Regions from separate parts of the Pseudomonas sp. GT1P32 genome, predicted to be linked through region 1. Evidence: predicted binding sites of a transcription regulator. Region 1 holds the regulator's gene; each other region holds the start of a gene.
What was found. The regulator sigma-54, encoded in region 1, starts transcription at its own class of promoters, with help from an activator protein. The targets are predictions, from matches to a motif close to ANTGGCATNNANNTTGCTNT.
Positions count from the first base shown of each region.

Region 2: the regulator sigma-54 is predicted to act here: its motif matches at 1,702-1,721, upstream of glnA (type I glutamate--ammonia ligase).
Region 3: the regulator sigma-54 is predicted to act here: its motif matches at 2,995-3,014, upstream of ACYZUC_RS24695 (pilin).

Region 1 is NZ_CM142704.1:3,436,399-3,441,912, forward strand. Features, by position in the region: gene lptC (LPS export ABC transporter periplasmic protein LptC) at 1-521, shown strand, start outside; gene lptA (lipopolysaccharide transport periplasmic protein LptA) at 508-1,056, shown strand; gene lptB (LPS export ABC transporter ATP-binding protein) at 1,056-1,781, shown strand; gene ACYZUC_RS15865 (RNA polymerase factor sigma-54) at 1,966-3,459, shown strand; gene hpf (ribosome hibernation-promoting factor, HPF/YfiA family) at 3,534-3,842, shown strand; gene ptsN (PTS IIA-like nitrogen regulatory protein PtsN) at 3,855-4,319, shown strand; gene rapZ (RNase adapter RapZ) at 4,322-5,179, shown strand; gene ACYZUC_RS15885 (HPr family phosphocarrier protein) at 5,195-5,470, shown strand; gene ACYZUC_RS15890 (ZIP family metal transporter) at 5,478-5,514, opposite strand, start outside.
Region 2 is NZ_CM142704.1:4,060,962-4,066,475, forward strand. Features, by position in the region: gene thiI (tRNA uracil 4-sulfurtransferase ThiI) at 33-1,487, opposite strand; gene glnA (type I glutamate--ammonia ligase) at 1,818-3,224, shown strand; gene ACYZUC_RS18525 (DUF4124 domain-containing protein) at 3,524-4,033, shown strand; gene ACYZUC_RS18530 (DUF4124 domain-containing protein) at 4,030-4,650, shown strand; gene glnL (nitrogen regulation protein NR(II)) at 4,881-5,514, shown strand, end outside.
Region 3 is NZ_CM142704.1:5,379,423-5,384,936, forward strand. Features, by position in the region: gene ACYZUC_RS24685 (type II secretion system F family protein) at 1-1,184, opposite strand, end outside; gene pilB (type IV-A pilus assembly ATPase PilB) at 1,187-2,887, opposite strand; gene ACYZUC_RS24695 (pilin) at 3,113-3,529, shown strand; gene ACYZUC_RS24700 (BON domain-containing protein) at 3,860-4,213, shown strand; gene ACYZUC_RS24705 (DUF2845 domain-containing protein) at 4,495-4,791, opposite strand; gene ACYZUC_RS24710 (DUF748 domain-containing protein) at 4,791-5,514, opposite strand, start outside.

The DNA.
Region 1 (5,514 bases):
TATTTGCTGCGGTTGGCTACTGGAACATCAGCCCGGAACGCTTCCTCGACAAGCCAGTGGTAACGGTCGATGAAAGCGCGATCGACTACTACGCGATCAACGCGCACAGCGTCCAGTACCTGCCGGATGGCAAACTGCAATACGAAATGACGTCCGACAAGGTTGAACACCTGAAGGCGACCGAAGTGACGCTGTTGACCAACCCGGACCTGAACATGTTCCGCGGCACCGAGTTCCCCTGGCACGTCCAGAGCGAACACGGCGAGGTCAACCCGGACGGCACTCAGGTCGAACTGATTGACTCGGTGCGCATCACGCGCTTCGACGAGAAAAACCGCAAGACCCTGATTACCACCACCCGCATGACCGTGTTCCCGCAACAGCAATATGCGCAGACCGAGCAACCCGTTAGAATCGACGGCGCTGGCGGTGTATCGACTGGCAAGGGAATGAAAGCGTATTTGAAAGAAAGCAGGATACACCTGCTATCGAACGTAAGAGGACAGTATGAGGCTCGTTAAAACTCTCCCTATTTTGCTCGGTCTGAGCGCAGCACTGGGAAGCGTGAGCGCCTGGGCTCTGCCGACCGATAGAGATCAGCCTATCCGCATTCAGGCCGACGACGCCCAACTGGACGACAAGAATGGCGTTGCCACCTATAAAGGTGACGTGATCATCACTCAGGGCTCAATGAAGGTCACCGGCAATACTGTGACCATGACCCGCAAACCTAACGGCGACATCGACGTGGTGACCTCGGTGGGCAACCTCGCCTACTTCGAGCAGATCCAAACCGCTGGTGACACCAAGCCGGTTCAGGGCTGGGGCGTCACCATCCAGTATCACGCCTCGCAAGACCGCGTCGTGCTGATTGATCGCGCCAAAGTTGTCGATAAAGACGGCAACGTCACCCAAGGCGAGAAAATCGTCTACGACACCAACAAAAAGCTTGCCAGCGCAGGCCGAGCCACGGGCACCAATGTGACCGAGTCGCGTCCGCGTATCGACATGGTGATCCAGCCGAAAAAGAAAACCGACGAGCAAAAGGCCCCGTAATGGCAACTCTGAAAGCTCAGCATTTGGCCAAGAGCTACAAGAGCCGTCAGGTCGTGCGCGACGTCAGCCTGTCTATCGACAGCGGTCAGATCGTCGGCCTGCTTGGCCCTAACGGCGCCGGCAAAACCACCTGCTTCTACATGATTGTCGGCCTGGTTCAGGCCGATCAGGGTCGCGTACTGATCGATGATCTGGACGTCAGCCACCAGCCGATGCACGGTCGTGCGAAGGCAGGTATCGGCTATCTTCCGCAAGAAGCGTCGATCTTCCGCAAACTATCGGTCGCCGACAACATCATGGCGATCCTCGAGACCCGCAAGGAACTCGACAAGGCCGGTCGTCGCAAGGAACTGGAAAGCCTGCTGCAGGAATTCCACATCAGCCACATCCGCGACAACCTCGGCATGAGCCTGTCCGGTGGCGAACGCCGCCGTGTGGAAATCGCCCGGGCACTGGCCACCAACCCGAAATTCATCCTCCTCGACGAACCGTTCGCCGGCGTGGACCCGATTTCGGTGGGCGACATCAAACAGATCATCTACCACCTCAAGGCCAAGGGCATTGGCGTGCTGATCACCGACCACAACGTCCGTGAAACGCTGGATATCTGCGAAACCGCCTACATCGTCAACGATGGCCAATTGATCGCCGAAGGTGATTCGGCCACCATCCTGGCCAACGACCTCGTGAAAGAAGTCTATCTGGGCCATGAGTTCCGCCTGTAAGCGCTGAGGTGTCTGGCTGGCTGTCCGAGCGCTTGTCTCGATAAAAAATCAATACTTTTTTATTGTTACAGCGCTCTAGGCAAACGCTACGGTTTCGGGCATATAATTTGCTTATGTTTGGCGCTTCGGCGCCCTGTAGTGGATGGCGCATGTGCGCCGGCGAATAAGGTGTTTAGCCCCTGCCATGAAACCATCGCTAGTCTTGAGAATGGGCCAGCAGCTGACGATGACACCGCAGCTGCAACAGGCCATCCGCCTGCTCCAATTGTCGACCCTGGACCTGCAACAGGAAATCCAGGAGGCCCTGGAGTCCAATCCGATGCTCGAACGCCAGGAAGAAGGCGACGACTTCGATAACGCCGACCCCTTGGCCGACAAAGCCGAACAGCAACCCAACGCCGACGTTTCAGAACCCTCCTATCAGGAAACCGCCCCGACGGTGGACAACCTCGAGGAAGGTGACTGGAACGAGCGCATTCCCAACGAACTGCCCGTCGACACCGCCTGGGAAGACGTCTACCAGACCAGCGCCAGCAGCCTGCCGAGCAACGATGACGACGAGTGGGATTTTACTACCCGTACATCCGCCGGTGAGAGCCTGCAAAGCCACCTGTTGTGGCAACTGAACCTGGCGCCGATGTCCGACACCGATCGCCTGATCGCCGTGACCCTGATCGATTGCATCAACAATCAGGGCTACCTGGACGAAACCCTCGAGGAAATCCTCGAAGCCTTCGATCCGGAACTCGACATCGAACTGGACGAAATCGAAGCCGTCCTGCATCGCATCCAGCAATTCGAACCCGCCGGCATCGGCGCCCGCAACCTGGGTGAATGCCTGCTGCTGCAATTGCGCCAGCTTCCAGCCAAGACACCTTGGCTGGCCGAGGCCAAGCGCCTGGTCACCGATTACATCGACCTGCTCGGCAGCCGCGACTACAGCCAGCTGATGCGCCGCATGAAGCTCAAGGAAGATGAACTGCGCCAGGTGATCGAACTGGTTCAGAGCCTCAACCCGCGCCCTGGCTCGCAGATCGAATCCAGCGAAGCCGAGTACGTCGTCCCCGACGTGATCGTGCGCAAGGACAACGAGCGCTGGCTGGTCGAGCTGAACCAGGAATCGGTGCCACGGTTGCGGGTCAACGCCCAATACGCCGGTTTTGTTCGCCGCGCCGACACCAGTGCCGACAACACCTTCATGCGTAATCAGTTGCAAGAGGCCCGCTGGTTCATCAAGAGCCTGCAAAGCCGCAACGAAACCCTGATGAAAGTTGCCACCCAGATCGTCGAGCATCAGCGCGGTTTTCTGGAATACGGCGACGAAGCGATGAAACCGCTGGTGCTGCATGACATCGCCGAAGCGGTGGGCATGCACGAGTCGACGATTTCCCGCGTAACGACACAAAAATTCATGCATACCCCCCGGGGCATATATGAGCTGAAATACTTTTTCTCCAGCCACGTCAGCACCTCCGAAGGCGGTGAATGCTCGTCCACGGCGATCCGCGCGATCATCAAAAAACTGGTTGCCGCGGAAAATCAGAAAAAGCCGTTGAGTGACAGCAAGATCGCTGGTTTACTGGAGGCACAAGGCATTCAGGTGGCTCGCCGCACCGTCGCCAAGTACCGCGAATCCCTCGGGATCGCGCCTTCGAGCGAACGCAAGCGGTTGATGTAGAGCCACGCCACAGCGTTCCAGTGGTAGATCATCTGGTCTACCGCTTTATGCACTGGCAACGAAGGAGAAGCTGTATGCAAGTCAACATCAGTGGACACCAACTGGAAGTGACCGAACCTCTTCGCACCTACATCGGCGAAAAACTCGAACGGTTAGAGAGGCATTTCGACAAGATCACCAACGTGCAGGTCACGATGACGGTCGAAAAGCTGAAGCAGAAAATCGAAGCCACGCTGCATATTCCCGGCAATGAAGTGGTCGCCAACGCGGAACATACCGATATGTACGCGGCGATCGACGCATTGACCGACAAGCTGGATAAACAACTCAAAAAGCATAAGGAAAAGACCCAGAGCCTCCTCCAGGGCGCGACCGGTCGTTAACACTCCCAACCCATGATCCGACTTGAAAGCATCCTGACCCCCGGCCGTTCCCTCGTGAACGTGCCGGGCGGCAGCAAAAAGAAAGCCCTCGAGCAAATTGCCAACCTGATCGCCCGGGAAGTGCCGGATCTGGAGATGCAAGATGTCTTCGAGGCGTTGATTGCCCGTGAAAAACTCGGTTCGACCGGTTTTGGTAACGGCATCGCTATCCCTCACTGTCGGCTGAAAGGTTGCACCTCGCCCATCAGCGCCTTGATGCACCTGGACGCCCCTATCGATTTCGACGCCATCGACGGTGCTCCGGTTGACCTGCTGTTCGTCTTGCTGGTCCCCGAAGCCGCTACCGATGCGCACCTTGAATTGCTCCGTCAGATCGCCAGCATGCTCGATCGCAAGGAAGTCCGCGATCGCCTGCGTAGCGCCCCGAGCAATGAAGCCTTGTATCAGGTTGTCCTGGACGAGCAAAACGGGCACTAATCATGCGCTTGATCATCGTCAGTGGCCGTTCCGGCTCAGGTAAAAGCACCGCGCTCGATGTTCTCGAGGACAACGGCTATTACTGCATCGACAACCTGCCCGCCGGGTTGTTGCCGGAACTGGCTGAACGCGCGCTGATCCACACCGAACTGGCGCAACCGCTGGTTGCCGTGTCCATTGACGCGCGCAACCTGCCGAGCCACCTGAGCCGGTTTCCGGAACTGCTCGAAGAAGTTCGCAGCCGGCATATCCAGTGCGACGTCCTGTACCTGGACGCCGACGAAGAAACCTTGCTTAAGCGTTTTTCGGAAACTCGCCGTCGTCACCCGCTGAGCAGCGCCAACCGCTCGCTGGCCGAGGCGATCAACGATGAAACCAGCCTTCTGGGGCCGATTGCCGACCTCGCCGATCTCAAGGTCATCACCACCAACCTGAACCTGTACCAGCTGCGCGATACCATCAAGTTGCGCCTGCTGAACCAGCCGGAACCCGGCACAGCGTTTTTGGTGGAGTCGTTCGGATTCAAGCGCGGCATGCCGGTGGACGCCGATCTGGTGTTCGACGTGCGCTGCCTGCCGAACCCCTATTGGAAGCCCGAGCTACGCGATCAGTCCGGGCTTGATGAACCGGTTGCCACATACCTGGCCGCCCAGCCGGACGTCGAAGAGATGTTCCAGGACATTTCCACGTACCTGCTCAAATGGTTGCCGCGCTTTGCCGCCAGCAACCGCGCTTATGTCACCATTGCCATCGGCTGCACCGGCGGGCACCACCGCTCCGTCTATCTGACCGAACGTCTGGGTCAGGCCCTGCAAAAAACCCTGAAGAACGTCCAGGTCCGCCACCGCGACCTCAGCTAAAGGATTCACATCGCGATGCCTGCTCTGGAAATCGAAATCATCAACAAGCTGGGCCTGCATGCCCGCGCTTCCGCCAAATTCGTTGGTGTCGCCGGCGAGTTCAAAGACTGCACGATCAGAGTCGGACGAACGCCGGAATCAACGGTCGACGGCAAAAGCATCATGGCAATGATGATGCTCGCTGCAGGCAAAGGCACCAAAATCTATATCAGCACCGAAGGCGAAGACGAGCAAAAAGCGCTAGATGCGCTGACAGACTTGATCAACCGTTACTTCGACGAAGGCGAATAACGCTCGCCTAGGCGAGCGCTGTATCCATCACCATCATCAAACAA
Region 2 (5,514 bases), 620 kb from region 1:
GACGCAGGCCACAGGCAAACAGCCCCGGGCTCTTAGCTCGGTCGATAAACGCGCACATTGGCATGCCCCTCACTGAGCAAATGGTGGGCATGCAGGCGACTCATCACGCCTTTGTCGCAATACAGCAGGTACTGGCGAGTAGGGTCCAGTTCCTTGAAACGAGCGTTCAATGCATAAAACGGCATCGTCTGCACCTCAATGCCACCGAGTTCCAGCGGCTCGTCTTCAGCGGCATCCGGGTGACGGATGTCGATGATGATCTGCCCCGCCAGTGCTTCGCTGACTTCTTCGATCTGCAAATCCTGGCCCAATTCGTCGATCACGCGATCGATCGGCACCAGTTTGGCGTTCTCGAGCGCACGCTCAAGGACTGCCATGTCGAATTCTTTCTCTTCATGCTCCACCCGGTGGCGCTTGGCAGCCGTCTTCGGGTTGACTGAAATGACCCCGCAATACTCCGGCATGTGCCGGGCGAAATCGGCGGTACCGATTTCGTTGGCCAGATCGATGATGTCCTGCTTGTGACTGGCGATCAGCGGGCGCAGCACCAGCTTCTCGGTCACGCAGTCGATCACGTTCAGATTCGGCAATGTCTGGCTCGACACCTGGGAGATCGCCTCCCCGGTCACCAGCGCTTCGATTTGCAGTCGATCGGCAATTTGGGTCGCAGCGCGCAACATCATACGCTTCAATACTACGCCCATATGACTGTTATCGACTTTACCGAGAATTTCTCCCAGTACTTCCTCGAACGGCACACTGACAAATAACACGCGTTGGGAGCTGCCGTACTTCTTCCAGATGAAGTGCGCGACTTCCATCACGCCCAGTTCGTGGGCCCTTCCGCCCAGATTGAAGAAGCAGAAGTGGGCCATCAGGCCGCGACGCATGATCTGGTAGGCCGCCACAGTGGAGTCGAAGCCGCCGGACATCAGCACAAGTGTCTGCTCCAGTGCACCCAGCGGATAACCGCCGATGCCGTTGTGCTGACTGTGGATCACGAACAACCGTTGGTCGCGAACTTCGATTCGGACTTCGATTTCAGGTTTTTTCAGGTCGATCCCGGCGGCACCGCACTGGCGGCGCAACTGGCTGCCGACGTATTTCTCAATATCTATCGAGCTGAATGGGTGCTTGCCGGCGCGTTTGCAACGCACCGAGAAAATCTTGCCGGCCAGTGCATCACCGTAGTGCTGCTTGCATTTTTCAACGATGTCGTCGAAATCACCCAGCGGGTACTCATCGATTTGCAGGAAGTGCGCGACGCCCGGCATGCAGCTCAGACGCTCGCCCATCTCCTTCAGAGCCTTGGGATCGCTGACGCGGGTTTCCAGCTCGAGGTTGTCCCACACGCCGTTCACCACCACAGCCGGATCCAGATCGCGGAGCACGGCACGGATGTTCTTGGCCAACTGGCGGATGAAACGCATCCGTACCGGGCGGCTCTTGATGGTGATCTCTGGGAAGACTTTTACGATTAATTTCATGGAAACAGCGCGCGCGAGGCCTGCCGAAAAAGGGGGGCGCGGATTATAGCGGAAATTGCTCAAGGTTTAACCAGTTAATGTGCAGAAGGTTTTTCGCGCACCAAAACAGGTCATTTACCAATTTTTACGCCACATTGTAGGGCGGGATTTTCTCCATTAATGCGCTACGCACCTTTATAAGCGTGATATTGGGGCAAAAAACCCATGGTGGGGCACTGGCATGCAATTTGCTCCCTTGTGAGGCAGGTTGCCTTGGCAGAGTATTCGCGCCGGCATCACCCACATTCTAAGGGCATCCACTACTAAGCCCGAAGCCACCCGGAGGACACTATGTCGAAGTCGGTTCAACTCATCAAAGATCATGACGTCAAGTGGATTGATCTGCGCTTCACGGACACCAAAGGCACCCAGCACCACGTGACCATGCCGGCTCGCGACGCGCTGGATGAAGACTTCTTCGAAGTCGGCAAGATGTTCGACGGTTCCTCCATCGCTGGCTGGAAAGGCATCGAAGCCTCCGACATGATCCTGCTGCCGGACGACAGCACTGCCGTACTGGACCCGTTCACCGAAGAGCCGACCCTGATCCTGGTCTGCGACATCATCGAACCTTCGAGCATGCAAGGCTACGATCGCGACCCACGTGCGATCGCCAAGCGCGCAGAGGAATACCTCAAGTCCACCGCCATCGGCGACACTGTGTATGCCGGTCCGGAGCCAGAGTTCTTCATCTTCGACCAAGTGAAGTTCAAGTCCGACATCTCCGGTTCCATGTTCAAGATCTACTCTGAACAAGGCTCGTGGATGTCCGACCAGGACGTGGAAGGCGGCAACCGTGGCCACCGTCCAGGCGTCAAAGGCGGTTACTTCCCTGTTCCACCGTTCGACCACGACCACGAAATCCGTACCTCCATGTGCAACGCACTGGAAGAAATGGGCCTGACCGTAGAAGTTCACCACCACGAAGTGGCAACTGCCGGCCAGAACGAAATCGGCGTCAAGTTCAACACCCTGGTGAAGAAAGCCGACGAAACCCAAACCCTGAAGTACGTCGTGCACAACGTGGCCGATGCCTACGGCCGCACCGCTACCTTCATGCCTAAGCCTCTGTACGGCGACAACGGCTCGGGCATGCACGTGCACATGTCCATCTGGAAAGACGGCAAGAACACCTTCGCTGGCGAAGGCTATGCCGGTCTGTCCGACACCGCTCTGTACTTCATCGGCGGCATCATCAAACACGGTAAGGCCCTGAACGGCTTCACCAACCCGGCGACCAACTCCTACAAGCGTCTGGTTCCAGGCTTCGAAGCTCCAGTGATGCTGGCCTACTCGGCCCGTAACCGCTCCGCTTCGATCCGTATTCCTTACGTGTCGAGCCCGAAAGGCCGCCGTATCGAAGCGCGCTTCCCGGATCCGGCTGCCAACCCATACCTGTGCTTCGCAGCACTGATGATGGCTGGCCTGGACGGTATCCAGAACAAGATCCACCCTGGCGACGCGGCTGACAAAAACCTGTACGACCTGCCGCCTGAAGAGGCGAAAGAGATCCCACAAGTTTGCGGCAGCCTGAAAGAAGCCCTGGAAGAGCTGGACAAAGGTCGTGCGTTCCTGACCAAAGGCGGCGTGTTCTCCGATGACTTCATCGACGCTTACATCGCTCTGAAAAGCGAAGAAGAAATCAAGGTACGTACCTTCGTACACCCACTGGAATACGAGCTGTACTACAGCTGCTGATCCGGTAGCGCCGCGGCACGCGGCGTGACAAAAAAGAGGCCTCCTTCGGGAGGCCTTTTTTATGCCCGCGATTCCGCGGATGGCCCCGCTTTTCTGTGGGAGCGAGCCTGCTCGCGAAGGGGTCGTCACATCCAACATTGATTTTGAATGACGCACCGCTTTCGCGAGCAGGCTCGCTCCCACAGGGACTTGCGCCGCCTGATGCATTGCAGGAAATCATGCCCGAATGTTTACAACTTGGGTCAATCGCCAGCCCTGACCTATGCTGCAACCCAACGCTTTCGTTTCTGGTCGATTTTATGGGTCGTGGTTTTCCGTTCATCCTGTTGTTGATCGCCCTGCCCGTCGCCGCGCAGATTTATAAGTACACCGACGCCGCCGGCAACACCGCCTACAGCAATCAACCACCCGACGGTGTGAAGGCTCAGCCGGTCGAACTGCCGCCGCTCAACAGCGTCGAGCGCCAGGCGCCTCCTGTCCCACCCGCAGAAGCCACCAGCCGCGAACAGTCGCGCAGCGCCTACGAGGTGCTGGAGCTGACCAACTTGCCCACCACCGAAGCGCTGCGGGCCAACAACGGCACCTTCACCGTCAACGTGTTGATCAAACCGCGCTTGCAAGGTCCGCATCTCTTCAGGCTGCTGCTGGACGACCAGCCTTACGGCCAACCAAGCAACGTGCCGATCCTGCAACTGGTCAATATTGATCGCGGCACTCACAGCCTCGCGGTGCAGGTGATCGAAGGGGAAGACATCGTGCAGCAGAGTCCGACCGTGACCTTCACGGTACAGCGGGTGCACAAGCCATGAGGTTATGGCTGCTGGCCGCATGCCTGATCGCGTTGTCCGCATCGGCCGAAGTCTTCACCTACATCGATGCCCAGGGCAATCGGGTCTTCACCGACCAGCCTGGCACTGGCAACGCCAAACGCGTACCGCTGGCGACGAGCAACCGCATGTCCGCCAACCCGACCGGCGCAGCGCCGATGATTGCCGAGAAGCGAACCGAAACCAAACCCCTGTTCCGCTACGACATGCTGCGAGTGCTGGTGCCCGAGCCCGACGCCACAATCCGCAGCAGTGCCGGCGAGCTGATCGTCAGCGTCACCAGCGAGCCCGGCCTGCAACGAGGCCATCGCTACCGTTTGTTGCTGGACGGGCAGCCCACGGCTGAACCTGGTCCGAGCCCGGTGTTCGCTTTGAGCAACATTGATCGTGGCAGCCACAACTTGTCCGTGGAAATCCTCGACGAACAAGGCCGCATCGTCGAGCGCACCGCCAATCAACCGTTCCACATGCTGCGAATCTCCCTCGCACAAAAACGCCAGGTCAAACCCTGCGCGTTGACCGACTACGGTCAACGACCGGAATGTCCGCTCAAGGACAAGCTCATCGAACCAAAAAATCCCTTCCTGCGTTTCTTCTAACCTCGTTCAGCTTTGCGCACTATATTGGTGCAATAGGTTGCACCGTACCCACATATCAACCCATTTTGGTTCGAAAGTACCCGCAAAAGCTGGCAGAACGCCACGCAATCGAGCGTCAAACGCCCGTTTCAGGCCTTTAGCGCTTCTTTTCGGAGCCTTGGTTTGGTTTTTGCATTTTCCTCATATCGGCGCGTTATTCACGCGCATGCCCTGCTCCAAAAGAGGTCCTGATGACCATTAGCGACGCACTGCATCGATTGCTGCTCGACAACCTGACCACTGCCACCATCCTGCTCGACGCCGAACTGCGCCTCGAGTACATGAACCCGGCGGCGGAGATGCTGCTGGCCATCAGCGGCCAGCGCAGCCATGGGCAGTTCATCAGTGAGTTGTTTACCGAATCCACTGAAGCCTTGAATTCCTTGCGTCAGGCGGTCGAGCAGGCGCATCCATTCACCAAACGCGAAGCGATGCTCACCGCCCTGACCGGCCAGACGCTGACCGTCGATTACGCGGTCACACCGATCCTGGCCAACGGCGCCACCATGCTGCTGCTGGAAGTCCACCCGCGCGACCGCTTGCTGCGGATCACCAAGGAAGAGGCGCAGCTGTCGAAGCAGGAAACCAGCAAGATGCTGGTGCGCGGCCTCGCTCACGAGATCAAGAATCCGCTCGGCGGGATTCGCGGTGCGGCCCAGTTGCTCGCCCGCGAACTGCCGGAAGAAAGCCTGCGCGACTACACCAACGTCATCATTGAAGAAGCCGACCGCCTGCGAAACCTGGTCGATCGCATGCTCGGCTCCAACAAGCTGCCATCGCTGGCCATGTGCAACGTCCACGAAGTGCTGGAACGCGTCTGCCACT
Region 3 (5,514 bases), 1.9 Mb from region 1:
TACATCGCAACCACCAGGCCGCCGACGATCACACCCAGCACCACCATGATGAATGGCTCCATCAGACTGGTGAGATTGTCGACCATATTGTCGACTTCCGCCTCATAGAAACTGGCGACCTTGTCGAGCATGTCGTCCAGTGCGCCGGACTCTTCGCCAATGGCTGTCATCTGGATCGCCATGTTCGGAAAGACGCCGGCGGTGCGCATGGAGAAATTCAGCTGCATCCCCGTCGAAACGTCCTGCTTGATACGCAGCACCGCCCGCTTGAACACAATGTTGCCGGTCGCGCCTGCCACTGACTCCAGCGCTTCGACCAGCGGCACACCCGCGGCGAAAGTGGTCGACAGCGTACGGGCGTAACGGGCCACGGCGGACTTGTACATCAACGTGCCAATCAACGGCAGTTTCAGCAGCCAGGTGTCTGTCCGGTCCCGAAAGCCTTGCGATGTCTTGAAGGCGTGGCGCACACCGAATATCGCCGCGATCAGCACGCCAAGCATCAGCCACCACCAATCCTGCATGAACTGCGACAGGCCGATGACCATCACCGTGAACGCCGGCAGTTGCGCACCAAAACCTTTGAACACCGACTCGAACTGCGGCACCACCTTGACCAGCAGAATCCCGGTGACGATGATCGCGACGAACACCACCGCCAGCGGATAAGTCATGGCTTTCTTGATCTTGGCCTTGAGGCTTTCGCTCTTTTCCTTGTAGGTCGCGACCCGCTCCAACAGGGTGTCCAGCGCGCCGGCCTGTTCGCCGGCATCCACCAGATTGCAGTAGAGCTCATCAAAATACTGCGGCTTTTTGCGCAGGGCCGCCGCGAAGCTGTTACCCGCCGCGACTTCCTGTTTCACCTCGTCCACCAGTTTGCGCATGGCCGGGTTTTCGAAGCCTTCTCCGATGATGTCGAACGACTGCAACAGCGGCACGCCGGCTTTCATCATGGTCGCCATCTGCCGGGTGAACAGGGCAATGTCATGCGCCTTGATGCGTTGACCGAGGCTGAAAAGCGAGGCGGATTTCTTGCGCACCTTGCCGGGGTTGATGCCTTGCTTGCGCAGTTGCGCCTTGATCAGCGCCGGGTTCTGACCGCTGAGTTCGCCGGTTATTCTGCTGCCTTTTTTGTCGGTGCCTTCCCAGGCGTACACACTGATTTTTGCTGCCTTGACCGCCATGTTCAGTCCTTGGTGACCCGGTTGATTTCTTCAAGGCTGGTGATACCTTGCATGGCCTTGATCAGCCCGGAAGTACGCAGGTCATTGAAGCCGTCCTTGCGCATCTGGATATCGATTTCCAGCGAGTTGCCTTCGGCCATGATCAGCCGTTGCAGGTCTGCTGTGTTCTTCACCACTTCATAAATCCCCACGCGCCCCTTGTAGCCGCCGTTGCACTGATCGCAACCGACCGGCTCATAGATCGTGAATGCGCCAATCCGTTCCTCGGGGAAGCCTTCCTTGATCAATGCCTCGCGGGGAATATCGATGGGCTTCTTGCACTGGCTGCACAGTTTGCGCGCCAGGCGCTGGGCGATGATCAGGCTGACGGACGTCGCGATGTTGAACCCCTGAATGCCCATGTTGTGCAGGCGGGTCAGGGTTTCGGCGGCGCTGTTGGTGTGCAGGGTCGACAGCACCAGGTGCCCGGTCTGGGCGGCTTTGATGGCAATTTCGGCGGTTTCCAGGTCGCGGATCTCGCCGACCATGATCACGTCCGGGTCCTGGCGCAAAAACGAACGCAGCGCCTGGGCAAAACCCAGCCCCTGCTTGGCGTTGACGTTGACCTGGTTGATGCCTTCCATGTTGATCTCCACCGGGTCTTCGGCGGTGGAGATGTTGATGTCCACGGTGTTGAGAATGTTCAGCCCGGTGTAGAGCGACACGGTCTTGCCCGACCCCGTGGGACCGGTCACCAGAATCATCCCCTGCGGCTGCTTCAGCGCGGCCATGTACAGGTCTTTCTGGTCCGGTTCGTAACCGAGGGCGTCGATGCCCATTTGCGCGCTCGATGGATCAAGTATCCGGATCACCACTTTTTCGCCCCACAGGGTCGGCAGGGTGTTGACCCGGAAGTCGATGGACTTGCTCTTCGACAGGCGCATCTTGATCCGCCCGTCCTGGGGTTTGCGCCGCTCGGAGATGTCGAGGCTGGCCATGACTTTCAGGCGGGCGGCGATGCGGTTGGCCAGTTGAATCGGCGGCTTGGCGACTTCACGCAGCATGCCGTCGGTGCGCATCCGCACGCGGTAGGTTTTTTCGTAGGGCTCGAAATGCAGGTCGGAAGAGCCACTCCTGATCGCGTCCAGCAGCATCTTGTGAACGAAGCGCACCACCGGCGCGTCGTCGGCATCCTGTCCGGCGATGGCGTCCTGTTGGTGGTCATCGATCGACTCGATGTCCATGCCATCGAGGTCTACGTCGGCCATGTCTTCCAGTCCGCTGGCATGGCTGTCGAAGAACTTCTCGATGGCATCGCTGAGCTTGTCGTCCTCCACCAGGATGGCTTCGGTGTTCAGCCCGGTGCTGAACTGGATGTCGTTGATGGCCTGGTGATTGGTCGGGTCGGAAACCCCCACGAACAACTTGTTGCCGCGCCGCCAGAGGGGCAGGGCGTGATGCTGGCGAACCAGTTTTTCGCTGACCAGGCCCTTGGGTTGGGTTTCCTTGTCCAGGCAGTTGAGGTCGAGCAGCGCCATGCCGAAATGCTCCGAAGCGATCTCGGCGACCTGGCGACTTTTCACCAGTTTGTTCTGCACCAGATAACTGACGAGGGAGATTTTATGACGTTGGGCTTGCTGATACGCCTGTTGCGCGCTTTGGTCGGTGAGCAGCTCGGCAAGAACCAATTGCTTGGCCAGACCGCTAAGGGCGATGTCATTCATGGGGATACCGGACGCAGACAGTTCATGACTTATAGCCTAGTCAACCGGTGGCGCCAAACCAGCGCTGCTCTGGTGACAAAAAGTGTCAGATAGTGCGGATCCTGGGGGCTGGAAAAGGCCTTGCTTCGTTCCCGCGTCCCGCTAACAGGGGGCAACGGGCTTGGCATGGGCTGTGCTGAGACTGGTTCAGGTCATGAGATTTCGACTCATGCATGGAGCTTGTCTATGAATACTCAGAAAGGTTTTACGCTTATCGAACTGTTGATCGTGGTGGCGATCATCGGGATTCTGGCGACGTTTGCGTTGCCGGCTTACTCGAAGTATCAGGCCCGGGCAAAAGTGACGGCGGGGTTGGCGGAGATTGCAGCGCTGAAGGTTTCGTTTGAAGACCTGATGAATGCCGGCACTGCAGAACCCACCACACTGACGGGCGCCGGCACGACGACGCAGAACTGTGCAATTGCTGTCACCGGCACGGTTGCCTCAGGCGCTGGCACCATTGTCTGCACCTTGCAGAAAGCACCGGCCCCTGTGGCAGGTAAAACCATCACGCTGACTCGCAGCGCCACAGCAGGCTGGTCATGCGCGACCGGCGTGACTGCCGATTACGCACCGCCTGGTTGCACAGCCTCAGCAACTTAATGCTGCAAACGGGTAAATAGAAGAATGCCCCATCGTTGGATGGGGCATTTTTTTGGGGGGAAAAAACTCCCAGTTCGCTGTGCTTCTTGGTGAGATTTGGAAAACCCCACAAATTCATGGCCTTAGGCCAACGGTAAAACCCGCAACTTGCATGTAGATATTGCCGAAGTCATGCAATTTGCATGATTTCGAAAATCAGTCATTTTTTTAACTTGCTGATTTATAAGGAATTAATGACTGTTTCAAAGTTGGCACAGCGTTCGCACTATACCCAGTAACCCTGCTGACAAGACACGCAGCAGACTTTATGAAAAAACAGGAGTTACTCGTATGAAGAAGTTCGCTATCGCTGCCGCTGCTGCTACCGCTCTGACCCTGACCATGGCCAACGCTGCATTTGCACAGACCCAGGCTACCCAAGCGCCAATGACCCTGGCTGCCGGTGAAGTGGCCAAGGCTAAAGAAACCACTTCAGACACCTGGATCACCACCAAAGTCAAAGCTGACCTGGTAACTGAAAAAGGCATTCCTGGTACCGATATCAAAGTCGAAACCAACAAAGGTGTTGTATCCCTGTCGTCCACCGTCGCGGTGACTGACGCGCAGAAAGCCACCGCTGTGGCCATCACCAAGAAAATCAAAGGCGTCAAAGCGGTCTCCGCTGACGGCCTGAAAGCCGAGTAAGGCAAGACTTCTCGCCTGAACGGGAGAAGGCGCGGTAGACGAGCCGAGTCATGCGTCTGCCGCCACTTGAGAGTTCATGCGACGGCCACAAGGATGTGGCCATTACAGGCCCCAGACATTCGTGTCCGGGGCCTGTTCTATTCCGGGCCACCACAAAACCAAACTGTAGGAGCCGGCTTGCTGCGGGCGGCGTTCCGACGATTGCGGTGTGTCAGTCGACGAAACTGATTACTGACACACCGCAATCGCCAGCAAGCCGGCTCCTACAAAGGGCCTGTGTGTCAGTTACCGCGCTTGCTGGTGATCTGCCTCAGGCGATTCCCTTCAAACCGTAGGTATTGATACATCCCGCCGTTGGGCCCGTAGGTCCATTCCTCGACCTGGAATTCTTCCCGACGGTTGGCGCTGCGCTTGTAGCCCAACAGGTCTCGACTGACTGGCTCACCGCACTTCTGCAGGACCTCGCTGGACCGGTCGCCGACGCTGACCAACTGACTGCCGCAGCGCAGGGTATCGGCGGCCGTGGCCGGACTGGCCGCCATTGCCAGTGCCAGGCTGATCAGCAACCGACTGATCATCACTCGGCATCCAGGTGCAACGGCGTTACCACCCGACCGTCACTTTCCGCTTCGCCGAGACTGGCATCGATGAAGTACACGCGGTCATCGGCCAACTGACCCTTGTCGACCAGATAATCCTTGATGCTGCTGGCGCGATCCTGGCCCAGCTGGCGCAAGAGCACGTCGCTGGAACTCCAGAACTTGATCACGTCCGCGCGCATTTTTGCAGTGCGTTCTTCCTTGCCCAGGTCCTTCCATTCGGCCGGTGGCTGGTTTTTCAGGCGGGTGCGGTAGATGCCTTCCAGCAGCGGGCCTTTCTCGCCGTCCGGTACTTGCAGCAACGAGGCCTGCGCCGGCACCCTGTCGCCGCGACGCTGGAGCATTTTGTAGTAGTTGTACTGGTATTCCCGTTCCAGGCGTTGCTCGGCGATCAGCGGGCCATCGCTGCTGGCGGCAGCGGTGCCTTCGATCTCCAGGCGCAGGGCCGGACGTTCCTTGAGTGCATTGGACAGTTTGACCAGCGAACCCTCGGCGTCCTTGCTCAGGTCGCTTGAACCCGGTGCGAACGACACCGTGCCGAGGTCTTCCGAACCACCGCCACTGACCAGCCCGCCAATCATTTTGAACGGTGCGGCAGCGGCTTTGACGATCAGGTTACGCAGGGTCTGCCAGACAATCGGCATGACGCTGAACTGCGGATTGTTGAGGTCGCCGGTGACTGGCAGCTCGATGGAAATCTTG